3 regions of the Cellulomonas sp. H30R-01 genome follow, and region 1 is predicted to be linked to each of the others. Evidence: riboswitches for the same ligand, from Rfam matches in the RefSeq annotation. Region 1 holds a riboswitch; each other region holds the start of a gene.
What was found. Region 1 has a riboswitch for S-adenosylmethionine ahead of GXP71_RS15855 (methylenetetrahydrofolate reductase). Riboswitches for the same ligand answer to the same signal wherever they lie in the genome.

Region 1 (9,552 bases):
GCCCGACGACGCGTTCGACGACGAGAAGCTGCCGCCGCACCTGCGCATGACGTTCCGCGTCGTCGGGGACCGCGGGGGCGTCGTCGACGAGGGCAAGGACCTGCTGGTCCTGCAGCGGCGGCTCGCGTCGCGTACGCAGGAGGCGGTCGACGCGGCCGTCCGGACCGCCGTGCGGGCGGCGATGGAGGAGGCGCGAGCTGCTGCCGTCGGGCCGGGTGGCGGTGGGTCGGCTCCCGGAGGGCAGGTCGGGTCGGGTGGCGCGGCCGATGGCCGCGGGAAGACCGGCGATGACGGACGCACCGGGGCGGTCGGCGCTGCGGCCGCGCCGGGTGCCGGTGCCGGTCCCGGTCGGGGCGCGGTGCCGACGCCCGGCGCACCCGGCTCGTCGGCGCCCGCTGCCGCACCCGTCTCGCTCGAGCGCTCCGGACTGCGCACGTGGCCCGACGACCTGCCGGGGGGGCGGCTCCCCGAGGTCCTGGAGGCGTCCGCGGCGGGAGTCACCGTGCGGGCGTTCCCCGTGCTCGTCGACGAGACGACGTCGGTCGCCGTGCGGACGCTCGCCGACGCGGCGGCCGTCCCGTCGACGGCCCGACGCGGCCTGCGCCGCCTGCTGCTGCTCGACGTCGGGCTGGCGAGCGGCCGGATCACGTCCCGGTGGACCGGGACGCAGGCGCTCACGCTCGCCGCGAGCCCGTACCCGAGCACGGACGCGCTGGTCACCGACGTGCAGCTCGCGGCGATCGACCGGCTCATGACCGCGCACCTGGGCGACCGCACGCCCGCCGACGTGCGCGACGCCGACGCCTACGCCGCGCTGCGGACCGCCGTCCGCGACCGTCTGGAGGACGCCGTTCACGCGGTCGTCACCGACCTGGTCGCGGTGCTCGGCGCGTGGCGCGAGCTCGAGGGCGACCTGCGCGCGTCGGCGAGCCTCGCGCTGCTGGCCACCGTGCAGGACGTGCGCGAGCAGTCCGCCGACCTGGTGCACGCCGGGTTCGTCGCCGAGGTCGGCGCGGTCCGGCTGCCGCAGCTGACCCGCTACCTGCGCGCCGCGAGGCACCGGCTCGCGAAGGCCGGCGACAACCCGCAGCGCGACGGCGACCTCGCGTGGCAGGTCCACGACCTCGAGGACCTCTACGACGCGGCGGTGACGAGGGCGCGCGCGGGTTCTCCGGACGCGGCCCGGGACGCCGCGCTCGACGAGGTCCGCTGGTTGCTGCAGGAGCTCCGCGTCAGCCTGTTCGCGCAGCAGCTCGGCACGCCGGTCCCGGTCTCCCCGACCCGCATCCGCAAGGCCCTCGCGGCCCTCTGACGTCGGGTCCCTCCTCTGCGCGACGCGCCGGGGCCCGGGTCGCGGGCTCGTGGACGGGAGGACGTCAGCGGCGGCGGGCGAAGAGCAGGCCCGCAGCCGTCCGGGCGACCAGGAAGATGCCGACGCACCACGCGGCCGCCGACACCCACGTCGACGTCGCCAGCGGCAGGCCGAGGAGCAGGCCGCGCATCGTGTCCGTCACCGGCGTCACCGGGTTCCACGCGGCGATCGCCTCGAGCACCGACGGCATCGACTCCGGCGGGACGAACGCGCTCGACACGTACGGCAGGAACAGGATGAAGAACGTGAAGCCGCTGGCCGCCTCCGGCCCGGACGACATGATGCCCACCGCGACGCCGACCCACGTCAGCGCGAGGACGAACAGCGCGACCATCCCGAGCGCACCGAGCCAGTCGAGCAGCGTCGCGTCCGGCGTGAAGCCGACGAGGAACGCGGCACCGACGACGAGCGCGGTCGACACGGCGTTGCGGACCATGCTCGCGACGACGTGGCCGGTCACGACGCCCGTCGCGCGGATCGGCATCGAGCGGAAGCGGTCGATGATGCCGTTCGTCATGTCGGACGCCATGTCGACCGCGGTGTTCGCGGCCCCGTACCCCGCGGTCAGCAGGACGATGCCCGGCACGACGAAGTCGACGTAGCGGCCGGTCGGGTCGATCGCCCCGCCGAACACGTACGTGAACATCAGCAGGAGCATCACGGGCAGCATCACCGAGATCAGCAGCGTGTCGAGCTGCCGGGTCGTGCGGCGCAGCGTCCGGCCGATCAGCGCGGTCGTGTCCCGGACGGTCTGGCCCGCACCCGGGCGGACCGTCGTGGGTGCGGGGGCGAGCAGGGCGGTCATCGGGTCTCCCGGGGGTGCGGGCCGGCAGCGGCGAGCGCGTCGGCGGACGGGCGGGTGCGGTCCTCGGTGCTGCCCGCGCCGGTGGTGCAGCGGGCGTCGGCGGTGTCCGCGGGCTTGCCGGTCAGGCTGAGGAACACGTCGTCGAGCGTGGGCTCGCGGACCTGCCACGCGGCGACGTCGAGCGGGCGGGCGGACACGTCGCCGAGGATCCGGTGCACGTCGGCGACCGACCCGTCGGTGGGCACGCGCTGGACCGTGCCGTCGCGCAGCACGAGCTCGACGTGCGCCGACCCGACCGTGCGCTTGAGCTCGGTGGCGGTGCCCTGCGCGATGACGCGGCCGTGGTCGACGACGACGATCCGGTCGGCGAGGCGGTCGGCCTCCTCGAGGTACTGCGTGGTGAGCAGGAGCGTCGCGCCCGCGTCGACGACGTCACGGATGACGTCCCACAGGTCGCCGCGGCTGCGCGGGTCGAGGCCGGTGGTCGGCTCGTCGAGGAACACGACCTGGGGACGGCTCAGCAGGCTGACGGCGAGGTCGAGCCGCCGCCGCATGCCGCCCGAGTACGTCTTGACCAGGCGTCCCGCGGCGTCGGTGAGGTCGAACAGCTCGAGCATGTCGCGCGAGCGCGTGCGCGCCTCGCGGCCGCTGAGGTGCGCCAGCCGGGCCATCAGGTGCAGGTTCTCCGCGCCTGTCAGCAGCTCGTCGACCGCGGCGTACTGGCCGGTGAGGCTGATGGCGGCGCGGACGGCCGCGGGGTCGCGGACGACGTCGGCGCCGGCCACCGTCGCGGTGCCGCCGTCGGGTCGCAGGAGCGTCGACAGGATGCGGACGGTCGTCGTCTTGCCCGCGCCGTTGGGCCCGAGCAGGGCGAGGACCTCGCCGCGGTGGACGTCGAGGTCGACGCCGTCGAGGACGGTGAGGTCGCCGTAGGACTTGCGCAGTCCGCGGGCGACGACGATCGGTGCGGTCATCGCGTGGCCTCCTTCTGTGTACGTCGTAAACTGTGTGTGTATGTCATACACACTTATAGGATCGGGCGTCAAGGAGGTACGACGTGGACGAGGAAGCGAACCCGCACCCGGACGGCACCGAGGCGGGCGACGACCGGGCCGCCGAGGTCGCACGGCGCGAGGCGGACGACGCGCGCAAGGAGGCCGAGGCGCTGCGCCGCGACCGCGAGAAGGCGGGGCGCGCTGCCGCCAAGGAGGCCGACCGCGCACGTCGGGACCGCGAGAAGGCCGACCGTGAGGCCGCCAAGGACGCCGAGCGCGCCCGCAAGGAGGCCGACCGTCGCCGCCGCGACGACGAGAAGGCCGAGCGCGACCGCGTCAAGGCGCTCGAGCAGTCCGAGGCCGCCCGCGCCCGAGCCCTGCAGGACGTCGAGCGCGAGCGGGCCCGCCGCGAGACCGAGGCCCGCCGCGAGGCCGAGCGCGCTCAGGCCGAGCGCGAGCGCGCCGCCCGTGACGCCGCACGCGAGGCCGGCCGGGCGCTCCGTGAGGCCGAGAAGGCTGCGCGCGACGCCGCCCTCGCGCAGCAGCGCGCCGCTCGCGAGGCCGAGAAGGCGCGCCGCGAGGCCGCCCGGGCCGGGACCGCGCCCGCCACCACGACGGTCGACGCGTCCGCGCTCCCGCCCGACCTGGCCGTCCTGTGGCGCTCCCCCGAGCCACCCCGGCGCGGCCCCCGGCCGAGCCTCACGCTCGACCAGATCGCCGACGCCGCCATCGCGCTGGCGGACGCGGAGGGCATCGGGGCGGTGTCGATGGCGCGGCTCGCGGAGTCGCTCGGGTTCACGACCATGTCGCTCTACCGCTACGTGGCGTCGAAGGACGAGGTCGTCAGCCTCATGTCCGACCGCGCGAGCGGCCGGCCACCCGCCGTGGGGCGCGAGGTCGGCGACTGGCGCGCGCGCATCGAGCTGCTCGTGTCGATCCAGCAGCCGGTCCTGTTCTCGCACCCGTGGCTCGCGCAGACGGGCACCGTCCTGCACGCGGTCGGGCCCAACCGGCTCGCCTGGATGGAGGCGATGGTCGCGGCCCTCGAGGACACGCCGCTCGACGAGGCGACCAAGGTCACGGCCGTCGGCACGATCGCGAGCCACCAGCTGGACGAGCTGCGGCTGTTCGCCTCGTGGACCGACCGGGAGCGGGCCGTGCAGGAGGCGACGTCGCGGTCCTACGACATGGACGGGATGCTGCTGGCCGTCGCGACGCCCGACGAGCACCCCGCGCTCGTCCGGGCCGCGAGCGCGGGAGCCTTCGGTGCCGCGATGGAGGACGGCCCGGTCTCGTTCGGCACGACCCTGCTGCTCGACGGCATCGCGGCGCTCATCGCACGGGCGGAGGGTCGCACGGGATCGTGACTCTCACGCCCGCCGCGAGCCGTCCACAGCCCGCGTCGGCGCACCGGCACCGCCAGCCGTCGACGCCCGCCCGCGCGGTGTCGGCGTCCCGCGCCAGACTGGCGCCGTGCCCACGCAGACCCCCGACGCCGCCGCGACGCCCGACGTCCCCGCCGCCACCCCGGCACGCCCGCTCGTGACGGGCCGGTGCTTCGGCGACGGCGACCCCCTCTACGAGCAGTACCACGACGAGGAGTGGGGGCACCCGGTCCACGGGGAGCACGCGCTCTTCGAGCGGCTGGCCCTCGAGGGGTTCCAGTCGGGGCTCGCCTGGATCACGATCCTGCGCAAGCGTCCCGCCTTCCGCGCGGCCTTCGCCGACTTCGACCCCGAGGTCGTGGCCGGGTTCGGCGACGGCGACGTCGCACGCCTCATGGCCGACGCCGGCATCGTGCGGAACCGCGCGAAGATCGAGGCGACGATCGCCAACGCCCGTGCGCTGCGGGACCTGCACGCGCAGGGACGCACGCTCGACGAGGTCCTGTGGTCCCATGCACCCGACCGCGCCGACCACGTCCGGCCCGCGACCTGGACGGACGTGCCGGCCGTGACCCCGGAGTCACGCGCGCTCGCGCGCGAGCTCAAGTCGCTCGGCTTCCGGTTCGTCGGACCCACGACCGCCTATGCCGCGATGCAGGCGTGCGGGCTGGTCGACGACCACCTCGCGACGTGCCCGTCGGTGACGGTGCCCTGACGCGCGCCTGCTCCGCCGCCCACGGTGCCGCCGCGCGGAGCACGACGGCCGACGTCCGACGAACCCGGGCGGCCGCGGACCACCGCGTCCGACGAACCCGGGCGGCCGCGGACCACCGCAGCCGACGCACCCTGGTGGCGGTCGACGACCGCTCCGCGCGGCGCCCACGGGAGGCTGCTGCTCCCGTCGAGTGACGCCTCGGCGCGCACCTCCGACCCTCTTTCGGGTGGAGGTTAGGATGCCCGGCATGACGGACACGACGGACCCCGACGGGCGGCTCGACGCCGTGCGCGGGGCCGCCGCCGCGATGTCCACCCCCTCGGACGTCGACGCCGAGGTGCTGGCCGCCGTCCAGGACGGCCTGCTCGGTGTCGTGGCCGGGTCGCCGACCTCGTGGTTCGACGTCCCGACGCAGCGCAGCCGGCTCCGGCCCGGCCACCTGACCCCGCGCCGCCGCCGCTGATCCGAGGGGTGGACCGGACGCCCTCCGGTTCTGCCGTCGTCATCCCGCGTCGCCGGGCACGGTCCGCCACCGCGCGTGATCGACCGTCGGTGCGTCGACGCCGCGACGCCAGGGAGGAGGCCAGCGAGTCCGACGGCTCTCGACCGCGACGTTCCCACCTCGACGGACCGCTTGCCGCGCGGACGCTGGCGTCTCACCGGTCGAGCAACGTTGCCCACCATGTGGTCGGCGGTCTAGCATCTCGACAACCATCCAGAGCGGCCGAGAGACCTGGCTCGACGACGCCGCAGCAACCCCCCTCCTGGCGAGGGTGTGGGTGCTTCCGCCAGGGTCGATGGAGTGAACGATGCCGCAGCACCCCGCGTGCCCCCGCGACCCCCGCGCGGGCCGACCGACGCCGGTCGTCCGGTGAGCGTCCCCGTCGTGGACGCGCTGCCGGGCACGGTCGACCAGACCGGCACCGTCGCCGACACCACCCCGCGTCGGACGACCGGCCCGCACGTGGCGCCCGACCGCCCGCTCGCCGCGATCGACCGGCCGACGGTGTCGTTCGAGCTCTTCCCGCCGCGCAACCCCGACGCCGCACCGCGGCTCTGGGAGACGATCCAGCGGCTCGGCGAGGCGCACCCCGACTTCGTGTCGGTCACGTACGGCGCCTCGGGCCGCACCCGCGTCACGACCCGCGCGCTCGTCAGCCGGCTCCTGCGCGAGACGTCGCTCAACCCCATCGCGCACCTCACCTGCGTCGGCACGTCGCGCGACGAGATCACGGCCATCGTCGAGGAGTTCCTCGACGAGGGTGCGCGTTCGTTCCTCGCGCTCCGCGGCGACCCGCCCGCGGGGCAGGACGACTGGCAGCCGCACCCGGACGGCGTGAACACCGCGAGCGAGCTCGTCGCGCTGCTGCGCGAGATCGAGTCGCGCCGGTGCGCGGGCAGCCCGTCGCAGGCCGTGCGCGCCCGGGTCCGGCCCCTGTCGGTCGCCGTCGCGGCGTTCCCCCGCGGCAACGCGGCGACGGGCGGCACGCGCGCCCAGGACGTCGCGTCGCTGCTCGCGAAGCAGGAGGCCGGCGCGGACTTCGCGATCACGCAGGTGTTCTTCGACGCCGAGTCGTACCTCGGGCTCGTCGCCGAGGCGCGCGACGCGGGCGTCACCATCCCGATCATCCCGGGCATCATCCCCAGCACGGACCCCGCACGGCTGCTGCGCGTGCAGGACCTCACGGGTGTGCCCGTCCCGCGCGACCTGCTCGACCTGCTCGGGTCCGCGGACGACGACCTCGAGCGGCACCGTCGCGGCATCCGCGCCGGCGTCGACCTCGTCCAGGGCGTGCTGGACGGCGGCGCCCCGGGCGTCCACCTCTACACGTTCAACCAGCACCACGCCGCGCTCGACCTGCTCGAAGGAGCGGGTCTGGACGGCGGGGCCCGCACCGGCCGCAGCGCCGTACCCGTCACGGCCCCCACCGCGACGACCCCCGGCACACCCGGACCGACCACGACGGCACCCGACCCGACCCACGAGGGACAGACACCGCGATGACCACCACCCCCACGTTCCCCGCCGGCTCCGTCCTGGGCTACCCCCGGATCGGTCCCCGTCGCGAGCTCAAGAAGGCGATCGAGGCGTTCTGGGCCGGCCGCTCCTCCGCCGACGAGGTCGAGGCCGTCGCCGCCGACCTGCGCCGCCGCACCCGCACCCGCCTGGCCGAGCTCGGCCTGCGCACCGACGTGCCCGCGATCCCCAGCGCGTTCTCGTTCTACGACCACGTGCTCGACGCCGCGACCGTGCTCGGCGCGATCCCGCCGCGCTTCGCCGACCTGGTCGACGCCGACGGCCGTCTGGACCTCGCGGGCTACTCGACGGTCGCGCGCGGCCGCGGCGACGACCTGCCGCTCGAGATGACCAAGTGGTTCGACTCGAACTACCACTACCTGGTCCCCGAGATCGGCCCGGACACCGAGTTCCGCTACGCGAGCGACCGCCCGGTCCGCGAGTTCGCCGAGGCGCTGGCCGAGGGCGTGCTCACCCGCCCGGTCATCGTCGGCCCGGTGACGTTCCTCGCGCTCGCCAAGGCCGCCGAGGGTTCGCCGGACGACTTCGCGCCGATCGACCGCCTCGCCGACGTGCTGCCGGTCTACGCCGCGCTGCTGCGCGACCTCGCCGCCGCCGGCGCGACGTGGGTCCAGCTCGACGAGCCCGCGCTCGTGTCCGACTCGATCGACGTGCCCGTCGAGCGCCTGCTCGCGTCGGTCACCGAGGCGTACGGCGCGCTCACCGCGGTCGAGGGCCGCCCGGCGCTGTTCGTCGCCGCGCCGTACGGCGACCTGCGCGACGCGCTCGGCGTGCTCGCGGCGACCGACGTCGAGGCCATCGGCGTCGACCTGGTCCGCGGCCCCGCCCCGACGCAGGCCGTTCCCGGCCTCGAGTCGAAGACGCTCGTCGCGGGCGTGATCGACGGCCACAACATCTGGCGCGCGGACCTCGACGCCAAGCTCCAGGTGCTCGAGCAGCTCGAGAACCTCGGCGCGGGCGCCGTCACGGTCGGCACGTCGACGTCGCTGTTCCACGTGCCCCACGACGTGCAGGACGAGCCCACGCTCGACCCGACGCTGAAGTCGTGGCTCGCGTTCGCCGACCAGAAGGTCGTCGAGGTCGTCACGCTCGCCGAGGGCCTGACCGAGGGCCGCGAGGCGATCCACGAGCAGCTGCTCGCCGCGTCCGACGCCGTCGCGTCGCGCAAGACCGCCCCCGGCGTGGTCCGCCCCGAGGTGCGCGAACGTGTCGCCGCCCTCGGCGAGGACGCGTTCAACCGCGGCGACTTCGAGAGCCGCAAGGCCGCGCAGGCCGCGCGCTTCGACCTGCCGCCGCTGCCCACGACCACGATCGGCTCGTTCCCGCAGACGCCGGAGATCCGCAAGGCGCGCGCCGCGTTCGGCAAGGGCGAGCTCACCGCCGAGCAGTACGAGGACGAGATGAAGGCGGAGATCCGCCGCGTCGTCGAGCTGCAGGAGAAGATCGGCCTCGACGTCCTCGTGCACGGCGAGCCCGAGCGCAACGACATGGTCCAGTACTTCGCGGAGAACCTCGACGGGTTCGCCGTGACGCAGAACGGCTGGGTCCAGTCCTACGGCTCGCGCTGCACGCGTCCGTCGATCCTCTGGGGCGACGTGTCCCGCCCGGCGCCCATCACGGTCGCGTGGACGTCGTACACGCAGTCGCTCACGGAGAAGCCCGTCAAGGGCATGCTCACCGGGCCGGTGACGATCCTCGCGTGGTCGTTCGTCCGCGACGACCAGCCGCTCGGCGACACCGCCAACCAGGTCGGCCTCGCGCTGCGCGACGAGATCGCCGACCTCGAGGCCGCCGGGATCGGCATCATCCAGGTCGACGAGCCCGCGCTGCGCGAGCTCCTGCCGCTGCGCGCGGAGGACCACGCGGCGTACCTCGACTGGTCGGTCCGCTCGTTCCGCCTCTCGACGGCGGGCGTGCGCGAGGACACGCAGATCCACACGCACCTCTGCTACAGCGAGTTCGGCCAGATCATGGGCGCGATCGACGGCCTCGACGCCGACGTCACGTCCATCGAGGCGGCCCGCTCGAAGATGGAGATCCTCGGCGACATCGCCGCGGCGGGCTACCCGCGCGCCGTCGGCCCGGGCGTCTACGACATCCACTCGCCGCGCGTGCCGAGCGAGGGCGAGGTCGAGGAGCTCCTCACCGAGGCGGTCAAGGCGATCGCGCTCGACCAGCTCTGGGTGAACCCCGACTGCGGCCTCAAGACCCGCCGCTACGAGGAGGTCACCCCGTCGCTCGA
Region 2 (9,552 bases), 1.5 Mb from region 1:
CACCGCGCGCGACACGACGGCGGTGAACGGCGAGGGGTAGAGGAAGATCGTGTGCGCCTGCTCGCGGTAGAGCTCGGCGGCCTTGACGACGAGGTCGCGCTGCTCGTCGAGGTCGGTCGCCGCCTGCGCGCGCCGGACGAGGTCGTCGAACTCGGGCGCCACGACGTCGCTCTGGATGTGGTCGCTCGTGAACGGGTCGAACAGCTGGAACCCGCCGCGGTACTGCCCGCCCCACATGATGTAGACGAGGTCCGCGCCCTTCTGCGCGTCGCCGTACTGCCGGTCGAGCCACGTCGGGAACGGCGTCTGCGTGATCGTCAGGTCGACGCCGACCTCCTTCCACTGCGCCGCGATGGCCTGCGACGCGAGGTCGGCGGAGACGTAGGTGCCGGACGGGACGTCGACCTCGAGCGTGAAGCCGTCCGCGTAGCCCGCCTCGGCGAGCAGCTCCTTCGCCTTGTCGGGGTCGTACGGGTACGCCTCGACGCCCGGCGCCTCCTCCTGGTACGGCTCGAAGAGCACCGTCCCCGGCAGCGGCTCGACGGCGCCCTTGAAGAGACCCTCGATGATCGTCTCCTTGTCGGTCGCGTAGTTGAGGGCCTGCCGGACGCGCTCGTCGGCGAGCGGGGTGCCCGCCTTCTCCTCGTTGACCGCGAGCACCAGCGGCTGCGGGCCGACGCCGAGCGTCGTCTCGTAGACCGACGAGTCGGCGAACTGGTCGAGGCTGAGCGGTTCGACGTTGAGGACGATGTCCGCCTCGCCCGCCTGGATCGCGGCGACCCGCTGCGCCTCCGACGCGAGCACGGTGTACCGGACCTTCGCGAAGTCCGGCTCGTCGCCCGCCCAGTGCGGGTTGGGCGACAGCGTCGCGCCGTTCTCGAGGTCGAGGGTGTCGATCTGGTACGGACCGCTGCCGAGCGACTCGGTGTCGATGTTGTGCGACTGCGCGAACGTCGGGTCGACGATGTAGGCGTTCCACAGGCGACCGGGCAGGTCGAGCGCAGGCGCGCTCAGGTGGAAGAGGATCGTCGTCGGGTCGGGCGACTCGACGGACGCGACGAACTTGCGCAGCGGCGCCCCGGTGGTGCCCTTGTACTCGGGGTCGAGGAGCTGCTGGAAGTTCCACACGATCGTCTCGGCCGTGAGCGGCGTGCCGTCGGAGAAGACGGCGTCGGTGCGGATCGTGAACCTCCACTCGAGGTCGGAGACCTGCTCCCACTCCGTCGCGAGCGACGGCGCGACCTCGGAGTCGGGCGTGATGCGCGTGAGCGCCTCGTACACGGAGCCGACGACGGCCCCCTGGCTGTCGGGCGAGCCGCCCTTGTGCGGGTTGACGCTCGTGAGCTGGCGGGAGAGCACGAGTCGCAGCTCCTCGCCCGCGGTGGGCACGGGTCCGGCGGGCTCGGACGCGGCGTCGCCGCTCGCGCTGCTGCCGGCGCACGCGCCGAGCGTCACGACGAGCGCGGCGGAGACGAGGGCGGAGAGCACGGCGGCGACGGGCCGTCGCCGGTGCGGGGTGGGTCGGGACATGGTCCTGCTTCCGGTGCGGGGGACGCCGTGGCGGCGCCCCGGGGGCGGGGTGGGTCCTGCCGGGACGCGTCAGACGGGGTGCGTCGCCGGTGCTGCGCCGGCGAGGTGCGGTGCCCGGCGACCGGGCACCGCGTCGACGAGTGCGCGGGTGTAGGGGTGCTGCGGGTCCGCGAGGACGTCCCGCGTGCGGCCCTGCTCGACGATCCGGCCGTGCCGCAGCACGACGACGTCGTCGCAGAGGAACCGCACGACGCCCAGGTCGTGCGAGATGAACAGGTACGTGAGCCCGTGCTCGGCGCGCAGCCGCGCGAGGAGCGTGAGGATGCGGGCCTGCACGGACAGGTCGAGAGCCGAGACCGGCTCGTCGGCGACGACGAGCCGCGGCCCGCCCGCGAGCGCCCGGGCGATCCCGACGCGCTGGCGCTGACCGCCCGAGAGCTCCGCGGGCCGCCGGTCGCGGAACGCACGGGGGAGCTCGACCTCGTCGAGCAGCTCGTCGACGCGGGCCGCCACCGCGGCACGGTCGAGGCCGAGGCGGTGCAGCTCGAGCGGCTCGCGCAGCGTCTGCGCGACGGTGAGGCGCGGGTCGAGCGACGCGTAGGGGTCCTGGAACACGTACTGCACGTCCCGGCGCCAGCGGCGGCGACCCTCCCGGGTGCTGCTGCGCGGGTCGGTGCCGTCGAACACGACCGTGCCGCCGTCGGCGGTCTCCAGACCGGTGACGATGCGCGCGAGCGTCGTCTTGCCCGAGCCCGACTCGCCGACGATCCCGAGCGCCTGGCCGGGGGCCACCGTGAGGTCGACGCCGTCGAGCGCGGCGTGCCGGGTGCGGCCGGCCGGGCCGCGGACGACGAACGAGCGGCGCAGGTCGCGCACCTCGAGGATCGGCCGCTCGGGTGCACCGGCGTCGGCGCGCGCGACGACGGTCGACACCTCGGCGAGCGTGGTCGTCGTCGTCCGGCCGGTGCGGACCGCGCCCTGTGCCGGGCCGGCCGCGGCCCGCGCGGGCGACGTCGGGACCGCCGGCCGCGTGAGCCGGCTCGGCACCGCCGCGAGCAGCCGCTGCGTGTACGCGTGCTGCGGGTCGGCGAGCACGCGCGCGGTCGGCCCGGACTCGACGACCACCCCGTCGGACATCACGTGCACGTGCTCGGTGCGGTCGGCGACGACGCCGATGTCGTGGCTCACCAGGAGCACGCCGAGCCCGAGCCGCTCGCGCAGGTCGTCGACGAGGTCGAGCACCTGCGCCTGCACGGACACGTCGAGCGCGGTCGTCGGCTCGTCGGCGACGAGCAGACGGGGCGACCGGGCGAGCGCCGTCGCGATCACGACGCGCTGGTTGAGCCCGCCCGACAGCTCGTGCGGGAACGCGGCGAGCGTCTTGTCGACGTCGTCGATCCCGACGAGCCGGAGGAGCTCGGCGACCCGCGCGCGCCGCTCGTGGCGCGGCGTACCGGCGGGCAGCGCCTCGGCGAGCTGGGCGCGGATGCGCAGCCGCGGGTTGAGCGACGGTGTGGGGTTCTGGAACACCACGCCGACCTGGTCGCTCAGGTGGGCGCGGGCGTCACGCGGGGGCAGCGCGAGCACGTCGCGTCCGCTCACGTCGACGGTGCCGCGCAGCACGTCGACGCCCCAGGGCAGCAGCCCGGCGACGGCGAGCGCGGTGAGCGTCTTGCCGGACCCCGACTCCCCCACGAGCCCGACGCTCTGGCCGGCGTGCACGGCGAGGTCGACGCCGCGGACCAGCGGCACGTCGTCCGGCCGGTGGCGACGGTCGGCGGGGAGGCCGACGACGAGGTCGCGCACCGCGAGCACGGGGTCGCCGACGGCGACGGGCGCGGTGGTGACGGCGGGTGCGAGGTCGAGGCTCATCGGGCGACTCCTTGTCCGGCGCGCCCGGTCCCGGTGCGCTCCGCGAGGGCGTCGCCGAGCAGCTGGAGGGCGACGATGGTGACGATCAGCGCGACGCCGGGGAACAGCGAGAGCCACGGGGCGGTCGCGAGGCGCGCCTGGCCGGCGGCGACCATCTGGCCCCAGTCGGCCTCGGGCGGCTGCACCCCGAGGCCGAGGAAGCCGAGGCTCGACTCGAGCAGCAGGACGGCGGACGCGCTGAGGGTGACGGCGACGAAGAACAGCGGCAGGACGCTCGGCAGCAGGTGCCGCCACGCGACGGCACCGCGACCGGCGCCGGCGACGCGCGCGGCCTCGACGAACGGCTGCCGGACGACGGCCCGGGCGTGACCGCGGATGACGCGGAAGGTCAGCACCCACGCCCCGAGGACCAGCACGGTGACGAGGGGGACGAACGCGTTGCCGACGAACGACAGGATGACGATCGCGAGCACGATGGTCGGCACCGCGAGCTGCACGTCCGCGAGGCGTGACGCGACCGCGTCGACCGCGCCGCCGAACAGCGCCCCGCCGACGGCGAGACCGAGCCCGAGCACCGCGGCGACGAGCGTCGCGACGGCTGTGACGGCGAGCGCGGTCCGACCGCCGAACACCGTCCGGGCCAGCAGGTCGCGGCCGAGCTCGTCAGTGCCGAAGGGGTGCGCGGCCGACGGCGGCTGCAGGATCGCGGTGAAGTCCTGCGCGAGCGGGTCGGTGACGAGCAGCGGCGCGGCGAGAGTCACGGCGACGACGAGCCCGAGCAGGGCGGCACCGACCCAGCCGGACGCCCCGAGCGTGCGGGACGCGCGGCGGGTGTCGTGGGTGGCCTGCTCCTCGACGAGGACGGTGGCGACGGCGGTCATGAGCGGAGCCTCGGTTCGACGACGGCGGCCAGGACGTCGACGAGCAGGTTCACGAGGACGAACCCGACGGCGATGACCAGGACGCACACGATGACGAGCGGGTAGTCGCGGTTCTGCACCGCGTTGACGGAGAGCTGGCCGATCCCGGGCCAGCCGAAGATCGACTCGGTGACCACGGCGCCGCCGAGCAGCACGCCGGCCTGGATGCCGACGACGTTGAGAGTCGTGCCGAGCGAGTTGCCGACGACGTGCCGGCGCACGAGCCGGCCGCGCGACAGGCCCTTGGCCCGGGCGGTCCGGACGTGGTCGGCCTGGAGCACGTCGACGAGCGCGGTCCGGAAGACGCGCGCCACGGCCGGCACGAACGCGACGCCGAGCGTGAGCCCCGGCAGCACGATCGCGGCGGGGCCGGTCGCCCCGGTCGCCGGCAGCCAGCCGAGCCAGACGGCGAGCACGAGTGTCGCGAGGATGCCGAAGAAGAACGTCGGGATGCCGTCGAGCGCGACCGCGACGCTCAGCGGCACGCGGCGCAGCCATGCCGAGCGCGAGGTCGCGGACACGAAGCCGATGACGCCGCCGACGACGACCCCGATGGTCAGCCCGACGAGCCCCAGCTCGATGCTCGCGGGGAGCCGGCCGAGGGCGATCGCGACGGGGTCGGAGCCGTACCGGATCGAGTCGGGGAAGTCGCCGCGCACGACCTGCCCGAGGAACGACACGTACTGCACGGGCACCGGGCGGTCGAACCCCATGAGCGCGGTCAGTCGCTCGACCTCGTCCGGGGGTGCGTCCGGCGGGACGAGCAGCAGCGCGGGGTTGCCCGTCGAGTAGAGCGCGAAGAAGACGAGCGTCGCGGCACCCCACACGGCGACGAGACCGGTGGCGACGCGGCCCGCGAGGTAGCGCGGGCTCACGGGTGGGCGCAGCGCGCGGACGCGGGTGAGCACGGTGGGGGTCACGGAGGGACCCGGTGGTGCGGCGAGGTCGACGGCGGCCATGGCGGCGGCTCCTGGGGCGGCGGGCGGTGGGCGGTGGACGACGCGCGCGCGGGCGCGCGGCGGTCGTGTGCGGGGACGAGCGGGGACGCGCCTCGCCGTCTCGGCGGGTGCGTGGGACGACGGCGGGCGTCGGCGGGTGGAGAGCGGGGCACGACGTCGCGTCGCAGGTCGCCTGGCGGCGGGTGCCGTCAGCGGCGGGTGCCGTCACCGGCGGGTGCCGTCAGCGGCGGGTGCCGTCAGCGGCGACAGGCGCGACAGACGCGCGGTGCCGGCGTCGGCGCGGTGGTCCAGCGGCTGGACGTCGTCATGGTGGGTCGCCTCCGTGGGCGGCGGGTGCCCCCAGGCGGGCGACGCCGGGGGCAGGTGCTCGGGTGCACCGCGGGGTGCCGCGTCGCCAGCCGAGCCTGACGGCGACGCGAGCCGCGAACGTAGGTGGCGGTCCCGGACGGGTCAACGGGTCCTGCCACGCGTCTCGCGATGCGGGATCGCGTTCCTCGAGCACCGGTGCGTGTGCGCCTGGCCGTCGGGCCGCCGCGGCCGGAGTCCCGCATGAACACGCCCCGAGGGCGAACCACTGCTCCCGGCCGAACGTCCGGATCGTGAGACGCGCGGGATCGACCATTGACCCCGGTGCGACCCCTTCCTACGTTTCCCGCCGGTCACGAGACCCGACGACAAGCCCTGGCTGGTCGGGCAGCAACCCTCCGGACGTGGCGGGGTGCTCCAGGTGATGACCCGGCACGGCACCCCCGTCGTGCAAGCACGGACGACCGACGCGCGCACCGTCCCGCGCACCGAAGGAGCACCCCATGACGCCCGCACCGCACGCCCCGGCGGTGACGCCGTGACGCGGTACCTCGCCCGCCGGCTCGGCCTCGCCGTGCTCGTGCTGTGGGCGGCGTACACCGTGTCCTTCGTCGTGCTCTACGCGCTCCCCGGCGACCCCGTGTCGATCATGTACGGCGGCGACTCGACCGACGTGACCCCCGAGCAGCTCGACGCGCTGCGCGCCGAGTACGGGCTCGACCAGCCGCTGCCCGTGCAGTACCTGACGCAGCTGCTCGACGCGGTGCGCGGCGACCTCGGCACGTCCGTCGTGAGCAAGCAGCCGGTCACGACGCTCCTCGCCCAGGCGATCCCGCCCACCGCCGCGATCGCGGGGGCCGCGCTGCTGCTCGCGGTCGTCGGCGGCGGGACGCTCGCGGTCGTCGCGACCGCGACCCGCCACCGCGCGCTCGCGGGGTTCCTGCTGTCGCTGCCGCCGCTCGGCGTCGCGATCCCGTCGTTCTGGTTCGGCCTGACGCTCGTGCAGTGGTTCTCGTTCCAGCTGCCGATCTTCCCCGCGCTCGGCAACCAGGGGTTCGCGTCGATCGTGCTCCCGGCGGTCACGCTCGCGCTCCCGACGTCCGCGATCATCGCGCAGCTGCTGTCACGCAGCCTGCTGCACACCCTGCGCGAGCCGTACGTCGACACCGCACTCGCCAAGGGTGCGGGCCGGGTGCGCGTGCACCTGCGGCACGCGCTGCGCAACGCGGCCCTGCCCGCGCTCACCGCGACCGGCCTCGTCGTCGGCGGGCTGCTGTCCGGGGCCGTCGTCACCGAGACCGTGTTCTCCCGTGCCGGGCTCGGGCGCCTCACGGCGACGTCGGTGGCCGCGCAGGACATCCCCGTCGTCCAGGGCGTCGTCCTCGTCGCCGCGACGGTCTACGTGCTCACCAACCTGCTCGTCGACGTCGTCTACCCGCTGCTCGACCCGCGCATCGTCACGGGTGGGCGTGCGGCGGGCGTCACAGCCGAGCCCGACGACGCGGGCCGGCCGGCCGCCGACGAGCACGCCACGCGACCGCCGAGCACCGCGCCGGCGGAGCACGCCCACGCCGTCCCCGCCGGAGGTGCGCGGTGAGCACGATCGACAGCCTCACGGGCTCGAGCCCGTCGCGCCCCGACGGGTTCGTCCCCACCGCGCTCGACCCGGGCACGCGCGCCGACGACTTCACCGCGACGGCCGCCGACCGGTTCGCCGACGCCGTCCGCGAGCACGACGACGAGCTCACGCACCGCAACCCGTGGCGCTCCCGGCTCGAGGACCTGGTCCGCCGGCCCGGGCTCGTGCTCGCGCTGCTGTGGTCCGTGGCGGTGGTCGTGGCGGCGTTCGCGCCGTCGCTCCTCGCGCCGGGCGACCCGCTCGTCGGGGTGCCCGCGGACAAGCTGCAGCCGCCGTCGGCCGCGCACTGGTTCGGCACCGACCAGCTCGGTCGCGACCTGTACACGCGGGTCGTGCACGGCACGCCGCTGACCCTGCGGGCGGCTCTCGTCGCGGTGCTCGTCGGGCTCGTCGTGGGCGCGCTGGTCGGGCTGGCCGCGGGGTTCGTCGGCGGTCTCGTCGACGACGTCGCGATGCGGGTCGTCGACGTCCTCCTGTCCATCCCGGCGCTGCTGCTGTCCCTCGCGCTCATCACGGTGCTCGGCTTCGGTTCGGTCAACGTCGCGATCGCCGTCGGCATCGCGAACGTCGCGGCGGTCTCGCGCATCATGCGGTCCGAGGTGCTGCGCGTGCGGACCTCCGGCTTCGTCGAGGCGTCGCAGGCGGGCGGCAGCCGCTGGTGGACCGTGCTGTTCGGGCACGTCCTGCCCAACTCCGTCGGACCCGTCGTCGTGCTGGCCGCCCTCGAGCTGGGCGGTGCGGTCCTCGCGGTCTCGTCCCTGTCGTTCCTCGGCTACGGCGAACCGCCGCCCGCACCCGAGTGGGGGGCGCTCGTCGCGGGCGGACGCGACTTCCTGCGCACCTCGTGGTGGCTGACGACGCTCCCTGGCCTCGTCATCGTCGCGACCGTGCTCGCCGCGGGACGCCTCTCCCGCGCGCTCGACGGCGACCCCGGGAGGGCCCGATGACCGCCACGACCCCCGTTTCGCGTGCCGCGGACGTGCCTGCTGCCGAGCGCCTGCTCACGGTCCGCGACCTCGCGGTCTCCTACCGAACCCGGCGCGGTGACGTGCACGCCGTGCGCGACGTCTCGCTGCACGTCGACGCGGGCGAGACCGTCGCCGTCGTCGGCGAGTCCGGCTCGGGCAAGTCGACGACCGCCGCGGCTGTCGTCCGCCTGCTCGCGCCCGCCGCACGCATCACGTCGGGCACGATCGACCTGCTCGGCCACGACCTCGCGACCGCGTCGCCGCGCGTGCTGCGCACCGTCCGCGGCGCGCTCGTCGGGCTCGTCCCGCAGGACCCGACCGTGTCGCTCAACCCCGTCACGCGGGTCGGCGACCAGGTCGCCGAGGCGCTCGTCGTGCACGGGCTGGCCGACCGCCGCGGAGCCGCCCGCCAGGCCGTCGAGGCGCTGCGCCGCACGGGCCTGCCCGAGCCCGAGCTGCGCGCCCGGCAGTACCCGCACGAGCTCTCGGGCGGGATGCGGCAGCGCGTGCTCATCGCCGTCGCGCTCGTCGCCCAGCCGCGCCTGCTCGTCGCCGACGAGCCGACGAGCGCGCTCGACGTCACCGTGCAGCGCCGGATCCTCGACCACCTGGACGAGCTGACCGCGGCGACCGGCACCGGCGTCCTGCTCATCACGCACGACCTCGGCGTCGCCGCCGACCGGGCCGACCGCATCGTCGTGATGTCGCGCGGCCGCGTCGTCGAGACGGGCACGCCCGACGAGGTCCTCGGGTCGCCGCGCGAGGCGTACACGCGCGCGCTCCTCGCAGCGGCGCCGTCGCTGCGGGGAGCGCGCCGTGCTAGGCCCGTCCCGTCGTCGCCCGCCCCTGGGGCACGCGCCACGACGACCGGCACGCCTCCCCGCACGCCCGGCCCGCCCGCGCTCGAGGTGCGCGGCCTGGTCAAGGACTTCCCGCTGCCCCGGAGCAGCGGCGCGGGCACCGGCGTCCTGCGAGCCGTCGCCGACGTGTCCTTCGCGGTCCCGCGCGGTCGCACGCTCGCGCTCGTCGGCGAGTCGGGGTCCGGCAAGTCGACGACCGCCCGGCTCGCGCTGCGGCTCACCGAGCCGACGGCCGGCACGGTCCAGATCGACGGCACCGACGTGACGCGTGCCCGCGGCACGCAGCTCCGTGCGCTGCGACGCCGGCTCCAGGTCGTGCAGCAGAACCCCTACGCGTCGCTCGACCCCCGCTGGACCGTCGAGCGGATCGTCACCGAGCCGCTGCGCGCGTTCCGGGTGGGCGACCGCCGGGAACGTGCCGCGCGCGCCGCCGAGCTGCTCGACCTCGTCGCACTCCCCGCCTCGGCGCTGCAGCGCCGCCCCGCCGAGCTGTCCGGC
Region 3 (9,552 bases), 1.2 Mb from region 1:
GTGAGCGCGCTGGACCTGCTGCTCGACGAGCTCGACCCCGCGACCCGGGTCCTCGAGATCGACGGCCGACGCACGTCCGCCTACCGGTCGGTGTACTTCGACACCCCCGCGCTGAGCAGCTACCTGGGCGCCGCACGCCGTCGCCGCCGGCGGTTCAAGGTCCGCACCCGCACCTACGTCGACGACGGCGCGTGCTGGGTCGAGGTCAAGACCCGCGGCCCGCGCGGCACGACCGTCAAGGACCGCCGGCCGCACACCGGCCCGGCCGCGCTCGACGACGCGGCCTGCTCGTTCGCGGCGGCGGCGCTCGGCGACGAGCGGTCGGCGACGCTCGACGGCCCGCTGCTGCCGACGCTCGTCACGACGTACGACCGGGTGACGCTGCACGTGCCGGGTGCGTCAGGTGCTCGGGACGTCCACGTGCCTCGCGACGCCGACGCACCACGCGCGGCCGCGGGCGGTGCGCCGGGTGCGGGACCGTCCCGCGCGTCGGTCGGCGGGCCGGCCGAAGTCGGTGCCGCACGCCCGACCGCGACCTGGCGCTCCGGCACCGCCGCGTCGCGGACGACCGTCGACACCGGGCTCGTCTGGACCGACCCGTCGACGGGCCGCTCGCTCCCCCTGCGCGGCCTCGCGATCGTCGAGACCAAGACCGGCTCGACGCCGTCCTCGACCGACCGGCTGCTCTGGCGGCACGGCCACCGGCCCGTGCGCGTCTCGAAGTACGGCACCGGCCTGGCCGTCCTGCACCCCGACCTCCCCGCCACGCCGTGGCGCCGCGTGCTGGACCAGCACGTCGCCGCGGCGACCCGCTGACCTCCCACCACCCACCCGATCGGAGCACCACCGTGCGACACCACCGCGGGCGCCTCGTCGCCCCCACCGCCCTGCTCGCCGGCCTCGTGGCCGCGACCCTCGTCGGCTGCTCGGCGGCCGACGCCGCCTCGAGCTCGTCCGGCACCTCGGCCGGCACCGCGACCGCGACGGCCACCGACGCGGACGTGACCGTCGAGAGCACGCTCGCCGACAACACCGCCTGGCACGAGACCACGGCGACCGACGACACGTCGTCCGCGACGACGATCACCCTGGACGGCACGACGGTCACGGTCGACGGCGACGGCGCGACGGTCGACGGATCGACCGTCACCGTGACCGCCGCCGGCACGTACGCCGTCTCCGGCACCCTCACCGACGGGTCGCTCGTCGTGGACAGCCCCGACGACGGGACGGTCGTCCTCGTCCTCGACGGCGCCGACCTCACGAGCTCGACGACGTCCCCGCTCCAGGTCACGGACGCCGGCGACGTGGTCGTCGTGCTCGCCGACGGGTCGACCAACCACCTGGCCGACGCGACGACGTACGTGTACCCGGACGCCGGCACCGACGAGCCGAACGCGGCCCTGTTCAGCACCGCGGACCTCACGATCACGGGCAGCGGGACGCTCGACGTCGAGGGCCGCTCGAACGACGGGATCGCGAGCAAGGACGGCCTCGTGGTCGAGTCCGGGACGATCACGGTCGACGCCGTCGACGACGGGATCCGCGGCAAGGACTACCTCGTCGTGCAGGACGGCACGCTCGACGTGACGGCCGGCGGCGACGCGCTGAAGTCCGACGAGGCCGACGACGCCGCGCTCGGCTACGTCGCGGTCCTCGGCGGCGACCTCACCCTGGTCTCCGGCGACGACGGCGTCACCGCCGCGACCGACGTCGTGCTCGCCGACGGGACGGTGACGCTCACCGCGGGCGGCGGGCACGACGCGACCGTCGCCGACGACGCCTCCCCGAAGGGACTGGTCGGCGACGTGTCCGTCGTCGTCGGCGGCGGCACGCTGCGCGTCGACGCGGCCGACGACGCCGTGCACTCCGACGGTGTCGTCGCGGTCACCGACGGCGACGTCACGCTCGCGACGGGCGACGACGGCATCCACGCCGAGGGCGCGCTGCGCGTCGCGGGCGGCACGCTCGACGTGGCGACGGCGGTCGAAGGGCTGGAGGCGCCGGTCATCACCGTCGCGGGCGGCGACACCTCCCTGACGACGAGCGACGACGGCGTCAACGCGACGGCGGGCTCGACGACGACCGACGCCGCGGACGCGGCCGATGGTGCGGGCACCGCGGCAGGCTCGGGCACGGCGGCGGGCTCCGACCCGGCGGCCGGCTCCGACCCGGCGGCCGACGGCACCGGCACCGACCCGCGCGCGGGCGGCATGCCCGGCGGCGGCGAGTTCTCCGCCCAGGACGGCGTCCTGCTGGAGATCACGGGCGGCACGCTCGTGGTCGACGCCGAGGGCGACGGCCTCGACTCCAACGGCTCGATCACGATGAGCGGCGGGACGGTCGTCGTCGCGGGCCCGACGAGCTCGGGCAACGGCGCGCTCGACTACAACGGCACGTTCGAGATCAGCGGCGGCGAGCTCCTGGCCGTCGGCGCGTCGGGCATGGCGCAGACCCCGTCGGACGGCTCCCCGCAGTCGTTCGTCGGCCTCACGCTCGACGGCACGCAGCAGGCCGGCACGGTCGTGCACGTCGCCGCGGAGGACGGCACGGTCCTCGCGTCCTTCACGGCGCCGAAGTCGTTCTCCTCGGTCGTCTACTCGTCAGCCGACGTCACCGACGGCGCGACGTACACGGCGCTCGTCGGCGGCGCGACGGGCACGCCGGACACGACGGGCCTGTCCCACGACGGCGACGCGTCGTCGGCGACGACGTCCGCCACGGCCACGGCGGGCGAGGCCCAGGCCGGCATGGGCGGCGGCCCCGGAGGCGGCCAGGGCGGACGCCCGTCCCGCCCCTGACACCCCCCTCCCCGCGCGAGATCGACATGGTGGCCGTCCCGAGCTGTCGGACGGCCACCATGTCGGTGTCGACGGAGCGACGGAGCCGGGTCAGCGGCGCAGGATGCGGCGGGAGAGCCGGTTGCCCAGGGACTGGGCCAGCTGGACGAGCACGATGATGACGATCACCGTGATCCACACGACCGCGAAGTTCCACCGCTTGTACCCGTAGTCGAGCGCGAACGCGCCGAGCCCGCCGCCGTCGAGCGTCCCGGCGAGCGCGGACATGTCGACGAGCGCGACGAACACGAACGTGAACCCGAGGATCAGCGGACCGAGCGCCTCGGGGACCAGCAGCGTCAGCACGATCCGCCACCGCGAGGCACCCGTCGCGCGGGCCGCCTCGATGACGCCGGGGTCGATGGCGACGAGGTTCTGCTCGACGATCCGGGACACCCCGAACGTCGCCGCGAACGACAGCGGCACGATCATCGCGGTGCTCCCGAGCCGGGTGCCGATCAGCCCGACGGTCACGGGCGCGATGATCATCAGCAGGATGAGGAACGGGATCGGCCGGAACACGTTGACGACGAGGTTGAGCACGCCGAACACCGGCCGGTTGGACAGCAGCCCGCCCCGACGCGTCGTGTAGAGCGCGATGCCGAGAACGAGCCCGAGGACCCCGCCGATGAGCAGCGTCGCGGACACCATGTAGAGCGTCTCGCCCGCGGCCTCCAGCAGCTTGGGGCCGTGGAAGGCGGGGTCGAAGTCCCCGGCAGCGGGGAGGACCGTCGCGGCGGACGGCGACGCGACGGCCGGCAGCCCGGTCGCGAGGGCCGACGTGAGCGCGGTCATCGGACGGCCTCCTCGACGGGCGCGACGGCGCCCAGCTGCGCGACGAGCGCGTCGACGGCCGCGTCGGGCCCGTCGAGCGCGAGCGTGAGCGACCCGAACGACTGGTCCTGCAGGGTGCCGATGCCGCCGTACACGATCTCGAACGCGACGCCCGACGCCCCGGCCGACGCGAGCACCGACCCGAGCCGCGAGCTGTCGGTCATGGTGACGGTGACGATCCGCCCGGTGTGGGTGCGCTGGAGCCGCTCGAGGACGGTGCCGCGCGGCCGGTCGTGCACGACGGTCGACACGAACCGCTGCGTGACGTCCGCCTGCGGGCGCGTGAACACGTCGAACACGCTCCCCTGCTCGGCGACGCGCCCGTCCTCCAGGACGGCGACGCGGTCGGCGATGGACCGCACGACCTCGAGCTCGTGCGTGATGACGACGATCGTCACGCCGAGCTCGCGGTTGACCTTCTGCAGCAGGTGCAGGACGTCCTGCGTGGTCTGCGGGTCGAGCGCGCTGGTCGACTCGTCGGCGAGCAGGATCTTGGGCTGCGCCGCGAGCGCCCGTGCGATGCCGACGCGCTGCTTCTGCCCGCCGGACAGCTGGTCCGGGTAGGAGTGCGCGCGGTCGAGCAGGCCGACGAAGTCGAGCAGCTCGGCGATGCGCCGGTCGCGGTCGGCCTTGGGCCAGCCGGCGACCTTGAGCGGGAAGGCGACGTTCCCGGCGACGGTGCGCGACGAGAACAGGTTGAACTGCTGGAAGATCATGCCGATGTCGCGGCGCTTGCGCTCGAGCGCGCGCTCGGACAGCGACGCGACGTCGTCGCCGTCGACGACCAGCTGCCCCGACGTGACGCGCTCGAGGCCGTTGATGAGCCGCACGAGCGTGCTCTTGCCGGCGCCGGAGTAGCCGATGACGCCGAAGATCTCGCCCTGCTCGACGGCGAGGTCGACGCCGTCGACGGCGCGGATCGGCCCGTTCGGGCCGTCGAACACCTTGGTGACGTCGCGGAACTCGATGATGGGGGTCACGTGGGGGGACCTTTCACGGAAGGACGACGGCCGCGCGGCCCGGTCCCCGGGGGTGGTGGGGACCGGACCGCGCGGACGGCTCAGCCAGCGGCCTTGAGGTTCTCCTGCGTCTGCGCCAGGACGTCCTGGAGCTTCGCGGCGTCGTAGCCCTCGACGATCGTGGCGGTGCCGCCCGACGACTCGACGACCGACTCGAGCACCTTCGGGTCGTGGTACAGCTCGACGATCTTCTGGTACGTCGGGTTGTCCACGTCGTCCGGGCGGGCGGCGATGATGTTGATGTACGGCTGCGCCCCGGCCGAGCTCGGGTCGTCCGCGAAGACGTAGCTGTCGAGGTCGAAGCCCGCGTCCGTCGCGAAGTTGTTGTTGACGATCACGCCCGCGACGTCGGGGTCGCCGATGAGGCCCGCGGTCTGCGACGCCTCGACAGGGCGCACGACGACGGTCGACGCGTCGGTGTCGACGTCGTCCGGCGTCGGGACCTTCGGCTCGCCGGTGAACTCGATCAGGCCGGCCTCCTCGAGCACGAACAGCGCGCGCGCCTGGTTGGTCGCGTCGTTGGGGATCGCGACCTGCTCGCCCTTCGTGAACTCGGAGACGTCCGTGTGCTTCTGCGAGTACAGCGGCAGCGGGACGATCAGCGTCGAGCCGATGGGCTGCAGGTCGTCGCCGGTGTTGTTGTTGTGGTCGGCCAGATACAGGATGTGCTGGAACGCGTTGAGGTCGATCTCGTCCTCGGTGAGCGCCGGGTTCGGCTGCGTGTACTCGGAGAAGCCGACGATCTCGAGGTCGATGCCCTCCTCCGCGGCGAGGTCCTTGAGGATCTCCCAGTGCGGCTGGCCGACGTCGGTCGTGCCGAGGCGGACGACGGTCGCGCCGTCACCGGCGGCGGAGTCGTCGGCGTCGGGACGCGTGAACGCGAAGACGAGCGCGCCGACGAGCACGACGACGGCGACGACCGCGCCGACGACGAGACCGGTGCGGCGCTTGCCGCCGTTCTTCGCCGGGAGGACGGGGACGTTCTCGGACATGGGGTGTCTCCTTGCGGTGTGCCCGACGGATCCGGGCGGGTCAGGGACAGGCGTCGTGGGACGCCGGCCGCGTGGCCGTGGGCCGGTGCGGCGGTGGGACGAGGACGGCGGGAAGCCGTCGGTCGAGGCGCGCGGCGTCGTGCGCCGGGCGGCTCAGGTGCGGCGGTGGCGGCGCTGTGCCGGTGTCAGACCAGCTGGCCGTGGGTCGCCGGACACGCGGGCATGCGACACATGACGGCCGTGGCGGCGGTCATGGTGCGGGCCTCGCGGGTGTCCATCGATCGACCTCTTCCTCGCGCGCCGGCGACGGTGTGCCGGGCAGTGGCGTCAGTGAAGCGAACCTGCTGGACACGTGTCAAATTCCGACCGGTAACGTCGGGATAAGTCTCGCGGGCGGCGCCGACGGGCCGGGCGACGAGCGCGCGGGCGACGGGCTGCGGGGTCATGCGTCCTCCTCGGGCGCCAGGGCGCCGGTCGACTTGTGGGCGCCGCCGTGACGCACCACCGGTTCTCGCCCCGGGGCACCCCGCTCGATCAGGAGGGTTGCCGTGCAGCCAGCCGGGTACTTGACGCTGCAGCTCGTGAACCAGGGCCCAGGATAGTCGACGGGCCGCTTCGTCTCGACGAGACGCTGGTCACGGCGGTCGGCACCAGCGCCGTCTCGGACCTCTGCGACACCTCCAGGCTGAGCAGAACCGCAGACAGGTCCGCGTGCGCCGCAGCGCCCGGACGCGCTGAGGCCCCCGACGCGGCGTGCGCGTCGGGGGCCTCGTGAGCACACGGGCCTGAGGCCGGGCGCCCGGGTCAGGCGTCGGCGGACGGCTCGTCCGTGGACGGTGCCGCACCCTCCCCCGCGAGCAGCAGGTAGAGGTCACGACGGGCTCGGTCGAGCACGGCGACCGCGGCGGTCGCCTGCTCGGGCGTGCCGGTGCGCGCCACCTGGACGGCGGCCGCGGACAGCGCCTCGACCGCGGGCCGCAGCGCCTTGCCCGGGTGGACGGGCCGCTCGGCCGCGTCGAGCCACGGGGTGCCGAGCGCCTCGCGGTTCTGCTCGACGTAGCCCGCGCCCGCCTCGGTCAGCCGGGCCAGGCGTCGCCCGCCCTCGGCGGACAGCGTGACGAGACCCTCGTCCTCGAGCATCGCGAGCGCCGGGTAGACGGCGCCCGGGCTCGGCCGCCAGCGACCCTCGGACCGCTCGCCGATCTCCTGGATGAGCTGGTAGCCGTGCATGGGCTGCTCGGTGAGCAGCAGGAGGACGGCCGCGCGGATGTCGCCGCGACCGGCCCGCCCGCCGCGGCGTCCGCCGTGGCGCGGGTGGGGGCCGCCGTGGTGGCCGCCGAAGCCGCGGCCGCCGCGCGGTCCGGGACCGCCGGGGCCGAAGCCGGGACCGAAGCCCGGGCCGAACCCGGGACCGAACGGCGGGCCGGACGGGCGCCCGCCCGCGTCCTCCTCGAACGCGTCGGGGCCGGCGGGGTGGTGGTGGAAGTGGTGGTGTCGCATGGACGAGCTCCTCGGGATCGTGGGGGCCGGCGGGGATGCGGGGCACGGCTCGACCGGGTGTCCCGGGAGGGGTGCAGCGCGATGCCGACGTCGTGAACGATATATCGTTGATACATCGTTCGCAAGACCCGGCGCGACGATCAGGTCCCACCGAGTGGCGACCAGAACGACCAGGGCTCCCCCTCCGGCCCGATCGCCCCGTACTCGCGCACCCCGTACGGCTGGTCCGTCGGCGGGTACGTCACCGTGCCGCCGCGTGCGACGACCGCCGCGTGGTGGGCGTCCACGTCCCGCACCGTCACGACGAGCATCCCGGTCGCGGCACCGAGCGTCGCGGGCGACACCAGCCGCCACTCCGGCGCCACGCGGTGCAGCATGACGATCCCGTCGGCCGTCCGGACCTCGCCGTGCACGACCGTGCCCGCGTCGTCGCGGTGCACCGGCCCCGGCTCGAGCCCGAAGACCTCGACGAGGTGCCGGTGCGCGGCCTCCAGGTCGGCGTACACGAGGACCGCGACGCGCCGCAGCGGCTCGGTCGACGCGACCGCGGTGTCCTCCAGGAGGGCCAGCAGCCGGCGGCACACGTCCACGTCGCCCGCGACGTCGTCGCCCCGTGCCGCCCCGTCGGCGGCGACGTCGGGACGTGTCGCCGCGAGCCGGTGCAGCAGCCGCTCCATGCGCAGCACCTGGTCCTCCAGCTCGACGAGGTGCGTGCGCAGCGCCCCGTCGAGCGTCCACCCCGGGTCGTCGAGCGCCGCCGCGATGTCGTCGAGCGACACCCCGAACCGCCGCAGCACGCTGATCCGGTACAGCCGCTCGAGGTGCGCCCGCCGGTAGACGCGGTGACCGGCGGCCGTCCGGTCGGGCCGCAGCAGCCCCACGTCGTCGTAGTGGTGCAGCGTGCGGACGGTCAGCCCTGTGAGCGCGGCCAGGTCGCCCACGCGCCAGCCCGCGCCGCCGGTCCCCTCGCCCGGCGCGACGCCGTCGTCCGCCTGCTCGCTCACCCCGCCCGCCTCACGCTCGTCGGGACCCGTCGGCCCGTGTCGCCGCGGTTCAGAGCGGCGAGTGGATCGCCCAGCGGTGACCGAACGGGTCCACGAGCCAGCCGCGCCGCTCGTCGCCCTGGTCCGCGGGCTCGCGGTCGACCGTCGCCCCCGCCGCCACCGCGCGCGCGTACACCGCGTCCACGTCGTCGACCTCCAGCACGACGGCCGCCGTCGCGTGCCCGAGCGTGGCCGGGGCGTAGGCGCCGTAGTCGTGGTACTCGTCGGAGAGGTAGAAGGGCAGGCCGTCGATCGCGAGCGCCGCGAACCCCACGCGCCCGTCGTCCTCCGTGTACCGCTCGCCGCTCTCCGTCGCGCCGAACGCGGTCGCGTAGAAGTCGATCGCCGTCGCGGCGTCGTGCACGGTCAGGTAGGGCACCAGCTGGGTCATCGCATCCTCCCGGGCGGACGTGCCGCGGGCACCGGCGCCCGCACCGCCGACGCTAGGCCCTCACGTCACGTGAGGTGCAAGGGCCCGCTGCCGCTCGTCCCGGCGCCGCAGGACGCCGAGCAGCGCGGGCATGAGGACGACGCCCCCGGCGAGGAGCCACACGAGCCGGACGGCCGGCGGGGCGACGTGCACCCCGGCGAGCGTGACGACGACGAGCGCGGGCGCGCCGATCGCGACCGCCCGCTGCGCGCTCGCCCGCCGCTGGTCAGGGCCGGCGCCGGCCCGGCCGTCCCGCACGGCAAGGGCCACGTGGATGCTCGCCGCGACGAGCGCGTACGTCGCGTAGGCGCCGACGGCGAACCAGCGGTCGCGGTCGGGCACGAGGGCGTGCGGCTCGGCGACGAACGGCGCGAGCGTCGCGGCGACCGCGGCGAGCGCGCACGTCGAGACGAGGTGCGCCGCCCACGCGAGCCGCGGCTCGAGCGACCCCGGTGGCAGGAGCGCGACGCCCGCCGACCCCCACCGCACGGCCACGGCCCACAGGCCGACGAGCAGCGCGAACGCGCCCAGGCCCGCGACGGCGAGCGTCCGGCCCCACTCCGCCTCGCTCGCGCCGTCGATCACCTGGATCAAGGACTCGCCGAGCACGATGAGGACGAACAGGCTCATGCGCTCGCCGAGGTGCGGCACGTCGGCGCCGAGCACCTGGAGCGTCGTCGGCACCTCACGGCGGCCGGGCCCGCGCTCGCCGTCGCGGCCGACGCGTGGACCACCGGGGCGCGGCGCGTCGGGGCGGGCTCCACGCGCGCGTCGCGCGCCCGCGGCACGGTCGCCCGACGGGTGGCCGCGGCGGTCGTGGCGCTCGTCGCGCCTCCGCTGCCACGCCGCGATCGCGCGGTCGAGGCGTGCCTGCGCCGACGCGAGCACCCGCGA

Region 2: linked by a shared signal. The riboswitch ahead of GXP71_RS09275 (ABC transporter permease) and the one ahead of GXP71_RS15855 (methylenetetrahydrofolate reductase) in region 1 are both predicted to bind S-adenosylmethionine.
Region 3: linked by a shared signal. The riboswitch ahead of GXP71_RS10330 (hypothetical protein) and the one ahead of GXP71_RS15855 (methylenetetrahydrofolate reductase) in region 1 are both predicted to bind S-adenosylmethionine.

The regions. Positions count from the first base shown of each region.
Region 1 is NZ_CP048210.1:3,536,044-3,545,595, forward strand. Features, by position in the region: gene hrpA (ATP-dependent RNA helicase HrpA) at 1-1,312, shown strand, start outside; gene GXP71_RS15830 (ABC transporter permease) at 1,377-2,177, opposite strand; gene GXP71_RS15835 (ATP-binding cassette domain-containing protein) at 2,174-3,151, opposite strand; gene GXP71_RS15840 (TetR family transcriptional regulator) at 3,235-4,539, shown strand; gene GXP71_RS15845 (DNA-3-methyladenine glycosylase I) at 4,715-5,272, shown strand; gene GXP71_RS15850 (hypothetical protein) at 5,520-5,735, shown strand; SAM riboswitch class I at 5,981-6,076, shown strand; gene GXP71_RS15855 (methylenetetrahydrofolate reductase) at 6,144-7,277, shown strand; gene metE (5-methyltetrahydropteroyltriglutamate--homocysteine S-methyltransferase) at 7,274-9,552, shown strand, end outside.
Region 2 is NZ_CP048210.1:2,074,186-2,083,737, forward strand. Features, by position in the region: gene GXP71_RS09255 (ABC transporter substrate-binding protein) at 1-1,530, opposite strand, end outside; gene GXP71_RS09260 (ABC transporter ATP-binding protein) at 1,600-3,402, opposite strand; gene GXP71_RS09265 (ABC transporter permease) at 3,399-4,283, opposite strand; gene GXP71_RS09270 (ABC transporter permease) at 4,280-5,281, opposite strand; SAM riboswitch class IV at 5,939-6,050, shown strand; gene GXP71_RS09275 (ABC transporter permease) at 6,126-7,184, shown strand; gene GXP71_RS09280 (ABC transporter permease) at 7,181-8,173, shown strand; gene GXP71_RS09285 (ABC transporter ATP-binding protein) at 8,170-9,552, shown strand, end outside.
Region 3 is NZ_CP048210.1:2,315,464-2,325,015, forward strand. Features, by position in the region: gene GXP71_RS20350 (VTC domain-containing protein) at 1-816, shown strand, start outside; gene GXP71_RS10310 (carbohydrate-binding domain-containing protein) at 849-2,801, shown strand; gene GXP71_RS10315 (methionine ABC transporter permease) at 2,892-3,635, opposite strand; gene GXP71_RS10320 (methionine ABC transporter ATP-binding protein) at 3,632-4,654, opposite strand; gene GXP71_RS10325 (MetQ/NlpA family ABC transporter substrate-binding protein) at 4,735-5,685, opposite strand; gene GXP71_RS10330 (hypothetical protein) at 5,871-6,131, opposite strand; SAM riboswitch class IV at 6,158-6,272, opposite strand; gene GXP71_RS10335 (PadR family transcriptional regulator) at 6,490-7,185, opposite strand; gene GXP71_RS10340 (MerR family transcriptional regulator) at 7,326-8,189, opposite strand; gene GXP71_RS10345 (VOC family protein) at 8,239-8,619, opposite strand; gene GXP71_RS10350 (low temperature requirement protein A) at 8,680-9,552, opposite strand, start outside.